Regions from separate parts of the Curtobacterium sp. SP.BCp genome, predicted to be linked through region 2. Evidence: riboswitches for the same ligand, from Rfam matches in the RefSeq annotation. Region 2 holds a riboswitch; the other holds the start of a gene.
What was found. Region 2 has a riboswitch for thiamine pyrophosphate ahead of thiM (hydroxyethylthiazole kinase). Riboswitches for the same ligand answer to the same signal wherever they lie in the genome.
Positions count from the first base shown of each region.

Region 1: another riboswitch for thiamine pyrophosphate. It lies ahead of ACRQ4C_RS05260 (ECF transporter S component); the one in region 2 lies ahead of thiM (hydroxyethylthiazole kinase).

Region 1 covers NZ_CP194338.1:1,055,991-1,060,486, reverse strand. The annotation lists gene ACRQ4C_RS05265 (ABC transporter ATP-binding protein) at 1-1,217, opposite strand, end outside; gene ACRQ4C_RS05260 (ECF transporter S component) at 1,214-1,861, opposite strand; TPP riboswitch at 1,856-1,965, opposite strand; gene ACRQ4C_RS05255 (hypothetical protein) at 2,125-2,448, opposite strand; gene glgX (glycogen debranching protein GlgX) at 2,579-4,496, shown strand, end outside.
Region 2 covers NZ_CP194338.1:1,441,155-1,445,650, reverse strand. The annotation lists gene ACRQ4C_RS07065 (MFS transporter) at 1-367, shown strand, start outside; gene ACRQ4C_RS07060 (NUDIX domain-containing protein) at 640-1,584, opposite strand; TPP riboswitch at 1,653-1,747, shown strand; gene thiM (hydroxyethylthiazole kinase) at 1,736-2,629, shown strand; gene thiE (thiamine phosphate synthase) at 2,626-3,342, shown strand; gene thiD (bifunctional hydroxymethylpyrimidine kinase/phosphomethylpyrimidine kinase) at 3,339-4,496, shown strand, end outside.

The DNA of each region.
Region 1 (4,496 bases), 390 kb from region 2:
AGCTGGGCGAGGCCGAACTCGTCGAGCAGCTCGGCGACCCGTTCGTCGACGCCGTCCTGGTCGAGGGCTCGTGGGCCGGCGGCGAGTTCCTCGCGGACGGTCCGTGCGACGAACTGGTGCTCGGGGTCCTGGAACACCGTGCCGATCCGCGCCGCGAGGGCCCGGCTCGACCACGCGTGCGGGGCGGTGCCGGCGCCGGCGTCCCCGGCGAGCTCCGGTGCGGCCGTCAGCGTGCCGTCCGTGGGCCGGAGGAGTCCGGCGAGCGTCAGGCCGAGCGTCGACTTGCCGATGCCGTTCGGCCCCGTGACGGCGACGACGTTCCCGGACCGCACCGCGAGGTCGATGCCCCTCCCGACGGGCTGTCGCCGGCCGCGCGCCGTCCCGAGGCGTGCGGCGCGGAGGAGTTCCGTCGCGGTTCCGGGACGGTCGTGCCGGGCGCTCCCCCGGCCGGGCTCGGCACCGGGCACCCACACCCCGGCAGCGGTCAGCGCGGCTCCGTGCCTCGCGAGCACCGTGTCGGGAGCCCCGTCCGCGACCACCCCACCGCCCGGTTCGAGCAGCACGAGCCGGTCGACGAGGTCGAGCCAGGTGCCGATCCGGTGCTCGACGACCAGGAGGGTCGCCCCGGTGGCGTCGAGCAGGGAACGGACGGCGGCGTGGACCTGCTCGACGCCGGACGGGTCGAGGTTGGCGCAGGGTTCGTCGAGCACGAGGGCGCCGGGTTGCATGGCGAGCACCCCGGCCAGAGCGAGTCGCTGCCGCTGCCCGCCGGAGAGCTGCGCGGTGCTGCGGTCGAGCGGCAGGTCGAGGCCGACGACCTCCAAGGCGTCCCGGACACGTTCCCAGGTCTCCGCGCGCGGCACGCCGGCGTTCTCGCAGCCGAACGCCACGTCGTCGCCGATGCGCGACATGACCGTGTGCGCCTCGGGGTCCTGCATGACGAGGCCGACCCGGCCGCGGGCGTCGCGCGGGTCGGTGCCGTCGACGAGCAGGGTCCCCTCCACCTCGGCGGCGGTGTCGTCGGTCGCGTCGGGCTCGTCCGGGAGCACGGCGGCCACGGCTCGGAGGAGCGTGGACTTCCCGGCGCCGGACGGTCCGACGACCGCCACCCGTTCGCCGGGCTCGACGACGAGGTCGACGCCGCGGACCGCCCACTCGGCGCGTTCCGGGTACCGCCAGCCCCAGCCCGCGAAGGCGATCCGGGTGCCGCTGGTCACCGGTCGGCGCGCCGGTTGTGCTCGCGTCCGGCGGCGAAGGACGACAGCACACCGGTGCGGGCGAGTGCCCGGACCAGGAACCACGAGCCGACCCCGGCGATCACCGCGCCGGAGATGACCGCACAGACGATGTAGACGACCTTGAACCCGAGCGCGTAGCCGGGGTACCAGAGGATCGAGTCGTTGATGCCGAGGGCGAGGCCGGCGGCGGCCCCGGCGAGCGCGACGACCGGCAGGCGGTACACGCGGTACAGGAACAGTGCCAGGACCAGTTCGGCGCCGAGGCCCTGCACGAGTCCGGCCTCGAGCGTGCCCCAGCCCCACTGGGTACCGAAGAGGGCCTCGACGGACGCGGCGACGATCTCGCCGTAGAGCGCGGCGCCGGGCTTCCGGACGACGATGGCGACGACGGGCCCGGCGAGCAGCCAGACACCGCCGAACAGCGCCTGGGTGCCCGGGAGCACGAGCTTCATGGCCGCGCTGAGTGGCTCGTAGGGGAACTCCCAGACCTTGAAGACGACGCCGAGCGCGACGGCGAGGACGCTCGCCACGACGATGTCGACGACCCGCCAGCGCAGCGAGCGCCTGGGGGCCGGGACCGTCTGGCCGGTGGACGGAACGGTTGACTGGATGCGCGAAGGCATGGTGGTGACTCCTCCCTGCGCCGGCATGATCCGGATCAGGTTCGACGGTCGGAGCGCCGTTCGCTCCCTCTCAGCCCGGTGACCGGACTCCCGTGTGTGTGCCAGCAGTGTACTGCGCGCTGCGCTCGCGTTGCGCGTGGTGCGCATGAGACGGCCTGGCGCGGCCCGCTCAGCGGTGACGCGCCAGCGGCACGCGGGCCGCGCCGACCGAGCCTGCGAGGGAGGGGTGGCGGGCCCGCCACGTGCCTCCAGGCCGTCGTCCGCTACTTCTTGAGGACCCGCACCAGCTTGCGGAGGACCGTGCCGGTCACCCAGATCACCGGGATGCTCACCGCGAGCAGGGAGATGAGGTTCGGCTCGAACTCGAGGTCCTTGCCGGGGCGGCGGACGTAGGCGCCGACCGGGATCGAGGTGCCGCCACCGCCACCGCCGCCGCCGTTCTCGTCGTCCCCGCCGCCGCCGAAGCCGAACCAGGCGATGGAGACCGGGATGAGCGTCTGGTCGCCGACCTCGACGGGCTCCCCGTAGTTCGTGCTGACCCCGGCGGGGCGCACCTTGTCTGCGATCTGCGTCACGATGTTGGCCATGCGCGCGAGGCTACTCGGCGCTCCCTCCACAGGCGGGCGAGCACGGGGTGTTCATCCACCGCTGGGGCTTGTCTGCGGACGTGGAGGGGTGGCGCCGATATGTTGGCGCAACCCACACCTGGAGGACCGCTTGCACACCTGGCCCGGCAACCCGTACCCGCTCGGCGCGACCTACGACGGCAGCGGCACGAACTTCGCCCTGTTCAGCGAGACCGCGGACCGCGTGGAGCTCTGCCTCTTCGACGAGGACGGCACCGAGGAGTGCGTCGACCTCGTCGAGGTGGACGCCTACGTGTGGCACGCCTACCTGCCGAACATCGGGCCGGGGCAGGAGTACGGCTTCCGCGTGCACGGCCCGTACGACCCCGCGAACGGCCTGCGCGCGAACCCGAACAAGCTGCTGCTCGACCCGTACGCGAAGGCGACGAGCGGCGACATCGACTGGGACCAGGCGCTGTTCTCGTACACGTTCGGCGACCCGGACTCCACGGACGACCAGGACTCGGCGCCGCACATGATGAAGGGCGTCGTGATCAACCCGTTCTTCGACTGGCAGGGCGACCGCGCACCGCGGATCCCCTACGGCGAGACGGTGATCTACGAGGCACACGTCAAGGGGCTCACCGAGACCCACCCGGACGTGCCCGAGGAGCAGCGCGGCACGTACGCGGGCGTCGCGCACCCGGCCGTGATCGCGCACCTGCAGCGCCTCGGGGTGACCACGCTCGAACTCATGCCCGTGCACCAGTTCGTGAACGACTCGACCCTGCAGGAGAAGGGGCTGTCGAACTACTGGGGCTACAACACCATCGGGTTCTTCGCGCCGCACTCGCACTACTCGTCCTCGGGCGACCGCGGGCAGCAGGTGCAGGAGTTCAAGGCGATGGTGCGCGAACTGCACCGCGCGGGCATCGAGGTCGTCCTCGACGTGGTCTACAACCACACGGCAGAGGGCAACCACCTCGGCCCGACGCTGTCCTTCCGCGGGATCGACAACGCCGCCTACTACCGCCTCGTCGAGGACGACAAGCGGTACTACATGGACACCACGGGCACGGGCAACTCGCTCAACGTCGGGCACCCGCACTCGCTGCAGCTCATCATGGACTCCCTGCGGTACTGGGTGACGGAGATGCACGTCGACGGCTTCCGCTTCGACCTCGCGGCCGCCCTCGCGCGGGAGTTCTACGAGGTCGACCGGCTCGCGGCGTTCTTCGAACTGGTCCAGCAGGACCCGATCGTCTCGCAGGTGAAGCTCATCGCCGAGCCGTGGGACGTCGGTCCCGGCGGCTACCAGGTCGGCAACTTCCCGCCGCAGTGGTCGGAGTGGAACGGCAAGTACCGCGACACCGTCCGTGACTTCTGGCGCGGGGAGCCCTCGACGCTCGGCGAGTTCGCGTCGCGGATCTCCGGCTCGGCAGACCTCTACGAGCACGACGGCCGGACGCCCAAGGCGAGCATCAACTTCATCACCGCGCACGACGGCTTCACGCTGTACGACCTCGTCGCCTACAACGAGAAGCACAACGAGGCCAACGGCGAGGACAACAACGACGGCGAGAGCCACAACCGGTCGTGGAACTCCGGGGTCGAGGGTCCGACCGACGACCCGGAGATCACCGCGCTGCGGCTCCAGCGGCGGCGGAACTTCCTCGCGACGCTGCTGCTCAGCCAGGGCGTGCCGATGATCGCGCACGGCGACGAACTCGGGCGCACGCAGTCCGGCAACAACAACGTGTACGCACAGGACTCCGCGATCAGCTGGATCGACTGGGAGCACGCCGACGACGACCTCGTCCAGTTCACGGCCGACGTCGTGAAGCTGCGGCACGACCACCCGACCTTCCGACGGACGCGCTACTTCAACGGGCGCCCGGTCCGCCGGGGTGAGGGCGAACCGCTCCCCGACGTGGTCTGGCTGACCCCCTCCGGCGAGGCGATGGACCCGGAGGACTGGGACTCGGGCTTCGGCAAGAGCGTCGGCATGTACCTCAACGGCGACGGCATCCGTGGCCGCGACGCCCGTGGTGAACGCGTGAGCGACGTCG
Region 2 (4,496 bases):
GACCTCCGCGCGGGGCCTCGCCGTGGCGGTGGCACTCATGACGGTCGGCATCGCGGTCGTCGCCCTCGCGATCGCCCTGCAGTCCGTGTGGATCGGTCTCGGCGCGAACGTCGTCATCGGCGTGGGCATCGGCCTCGCGCTCGTGTCGTCACTGCTCGAGGTCCAGCGGATCGCCGGCACGCGCGACCTCGCCGGGCTGACCGGCGTCTTCTACGCCGCGGCGTACGCCGGCTTCCTCGCGCCCGCCGTGATCGCGGCGGTCGCCGGGTTCGTGGCCGTCCCGGTCGTCCTCGCCGTGGTCGTCGCGCTCGGCGTGGTCTCGTGGGTCGCGATCGCGGTGTCGTCCGGGAGGCACATCCCGGCCTGAGCGCGCCGCCCCTCGTCCGACGGTGGGTCGCCGAGTGCGGGCAGGTGCGGTGCGACGGGACGTTCCGTTCCGCGAGTGGCCGATCCGGTGCACGATCCCCGACGTTCGCGAACCGGATCGGCCAACGCGCAGACCCAAGTCGCGTCCGCGGCCGTGCTGAGCCCTCCGGACGGCGCGCCCCGTGTCGAGAGTCCGCACGGTTGGACGTCGCGCGGCGCGGAAAGCGCGGCCGGACAGCAGGACGGGTCAGTGCGGCAGGTCAGTGCGGCACGTCAGCGCGGCAGCGCGTCGCGTAGCCATGCCGGGCCGCGCACGCCGGCGCCGAGCGCCTCGACCCGGGAGCGCAGCTCCCGGTCCGCCGTGACGACGAGCACGGGCGCGTCGTTGTCAGCGAGTGCCTGCTGGGTGGCGGCGACGATCGCGTCGTCACCCGACGCCGCTGCCCGCACCACGTCGACGGGGCGGGGGGACGTGTCGGGGGCGAGCCGTGCCTCCCGGGCGTCGCCCTCCAGCACCACCGTCCAGCGCGGCCACCAGTGGGCGAACGGGAGGTCGAGCTCGGCCGAGGCGACGCCGTCCGCGGCGAGCGCCCTGACGCCGTCGACCAGCCGGGCGGCGGCGCGGGCGCGGTCCTTCCACCAACCGTCGGGTCGGCTGCCGACGACGTTGGCGGCGTCGACCACGACCCGGGGCGAGGTGTCGAGGGACGCGCGGAGCGCCGGCCAGGAGGCACCGAAGCCGGGGTGGAGCGGGAGGTCCGCGACCTCGCCGACGGGGATCCAGGACAACGCGAGGCTCTCACGGTCGGCGATCACCGGTTCGAACTGCCGGGAGGCGCGTCCGACGACGGTCGTGTAGGTCCAGAACCCGAGGTCGAGGACCGCGGTGTGTCGGAGGTCGATGCCCTCCTCGGGGACACCTGCCTCTTCGGCGGACTCGCGGAGGGCGCCCGAGACCGCGTCCTCGCCCTGGTGCCGGGCGCCGCCGGGGATGCCCCAGGTGCCGCCGTGGTGGCTCCACTCGACGCGGTGCTGGAGGAGCACGCGTCCGGAGCCGTCGTCGACCAGGAGGCCCGCCGCGCCGAAGCGTCCCCACGCCTTGGTGCCGTCGGGGCCGATCGCCCACGCATCACCGGGGTCGCGGGGGCCCGGCGGCGGCCCGGGCGGCGTGGTGCCGTCCACACCGGGGAGGCGGTTCACACCAGGGACGTCGGGCACCGGTCCACCTTCCCACACACGGCTGTCCGTGTGACCGCCGTGGGTCACGGAGCGTCGTGTACGGTGACGATCGAGACACGGGGTGCCGCGACCGCGGCTGAGATCACACCCGTCGAACCTGCTCGAGCTCGTACTCGCGAAGGGATCGTCCATGCGCACTGCTGCGCCCGTACCCACCACCGCTGCGCCGGACCTCGTGCTCCGGTGCGCCGACCTGCTCGAGGCCGTCCGTGCCCGCGCCCCGCTCGTCCAGTGCGTCACGAACACCGTGGTGCAGAACGTGACGGCGAACGTGCTCCTCGCGGTCGGGGCCTCCCCCGCCATGGTCGACGTACGCACCGAGGCCGGTCCGTTCGCCCGGGTCGCCGACGCGCTGCTCGTGAACACCGGCACACCGCACGAGGAGACCCGTGACGCCGCCGTCGAGGCGGCGACCGCGGCCGTCGACGCCGGGACGCCGTGGGTGCTCGACCCCGTGGCGGTCGGGGCGCTCCCCGTCCGGACCGCGCTCGCGCACGAGCTGCTGGCCCTGCGGCCGACCGTCCTGCGGGGCAACGCCTCGGAGGTGCTCGCCCTGCTCGACGGCGCGGCCGGAGGCCGAGGGACCGACGCGACGGCCACCACGGACGACGCGAGGGCCGCTGCGAGAGCGTCGGCCGGGAGGCGCGTGGGCGCCGTGGCGGTGTCCGGTCCGGTCGACCTGGTGGTCGCCCCGGACGGGACCGTCGTGCGGGTCGCGAACGGGACGGACCTGCTGACCCGGATCACCGGCGGCGGGTGCGCGCTCGGTGCGGTGGTCGCCGCGTTCGCGTCGGTCACCGCCGACCCCGGCGACGCCGCCGTGGCCGCGACCGTGGCGTACACGGTGGCGGCCGAGCTGGCCGCCCGGGACGCCGGTGGTCCGGGGACGTTCCAGCCGCTGTTCCTCGACCGGCTCGCGTCCCTCACACCGGAGGACCTCGTGGAACGCTCCCGCGTGTCCACCGAGGACGGCACGGGCACGGCGGACTCCACCCCTGCCGTGCCGGCTCGGAGCGAGCGGTGACCGCGGCTGCTCGCACGGCGGGAGACGGCCTCGGCGTGTACCTCGTGACGGACACGGAACTGGCCGGACGGCACGGCCTCGGCGTCCTCGGTGTGGTCCGGGCCGCGGTCGCCGCCGGGGTCCGCACCGTGCAGGTGCGGGACAAGCATGCCTCGGCGCGAGGCCTCACGGGATTGGCGGCCGCCGTGGCCGATGCGGTGGGCGACCGGGCGACGGTGGTGGTGGACGACCGGCTCGACGTCGTGCTCGCCGCGCGGCACGCCGGACACCGCGTCGCGGGCGTGCACCTCGGCCAGTCCGACGTGCCGGTGACCGCCGCGCGTGCCCTGCTCGGACCGGCGGCCCACGTGGGCCTGACCGCGAACACGCCGGAGCACCTCGCGGCCGTCGCTGCCCTGCCGGCCGGGACGGTCGACCTGCTCGGTGTGGGCGTCGTCCACCCCACCACGACGAAGCCCGACCACCCCGCGCCGCTCGGCGTCGACGGGTTCGCCCGGATCGCCGCCGTCACCGGGCTGCCGTGCGTCGCGATCGGCGGCGTCACCCTCGACGACGTCGCGCCGCTCCGCGCCGCCGGAGCGGCGGGGGTGGCCGTCGTCTCCGGCATCTGCGCGGCTGCCGACCCCGGGGCGGCCGCTGCCGCGTACGTGACCGCCTGGCGGACCGGAGCTGACCGGCCGGGTGCACCGCGCCTCCAGGGCGGTGTCCGGTGAGCGTCCCACGGGTCCTGTCGATCGCGGGGACCGACCCGACGGGCGGCGCCGGACTGCAGGCGGACCTCAAGGCGATCGCCGCCCACGACGGCTACGGCATGGGCGTCGTGACCGCGCTCGTCGCGCAGAACACCACCGGCGTGCGCGCCGTCCACCTCCCGGCGACGACGTTCCTGCGCGAGCAGCTCGACGCGGTGTCGGACGACGTGACGATCGACGCGGTCAAGGTCGGGATGCTCGGGACGGCCGAGGTCGTGTCGACGGTCACGTCATGGCTCGCCGAGCACCGACCGCCGGTCGTCGTGGTGGACCCGGTGATGGTGGCGACGAGCGGCGACCGACTGCTGTCCGTCGACGCCGAGGCCGCGCTCACCGACCTCTTCGCGCACGCCGACCTGCTCACGCCGAACCGGGCGGAGCTCGGGGTGCTCGCCGACCTGGCGCGGCGGACGACCGGCGCGGGGGCCACCGCCGACGGCGACGCTGCGCCGGACGACGCAGCCCTGGTGGCCCGGACCTGGGACGTACTCGTGCTCGCGAAGGGCGGGCACGACGACGGCCCGACGTCCGACGACGTACTGGTGTCCCCGGACGGGAGCTCGCGAGTCTTCCGCGGACCGCGGATCCGAACGGCGAACACCCACGGCACCGGCTGCTCCCTGTCGAGCGCGATCGCCACGCTCACCGCACGGCACGGTGACTGGGAGCTCGCGGTCGGGGCAGCCAAACGGTGGCTCACGACCGCGCTCGAGCACGCCGACGCGCTCGACGTCGGCGCCGGGAACGGCCCCGTCGACCACGGTGCCGCGACGCGGGCCGCGCTGCCGCCCGTCCCGTGGACCCGGACGTGGTGGGAGGACGTCGCCGACGTCCGCGAGGCGACCCTGGCCGGGGAGTTCCTCCGTCGTCTGGCCGACGGGACGCTGCCGCCCCCCGTGTTCGACGCGTACCTCGCGCAGGACGTGCACTACCTCCGGACGTACGAACGCCACCTCAGAACCCTGGCCGACCGGTCGTCCGGCGCGGCCGCGACGTTCTGGCGCACCGCCGCCGACGGGTGTGCCGCCGAGGCGCGGGACCTGCACCACCGACGCCTCGGGGACGCGCACGCCGACGATCCGGTGCACCCCGTGTGCGCCGGCTACCTGGCGCAC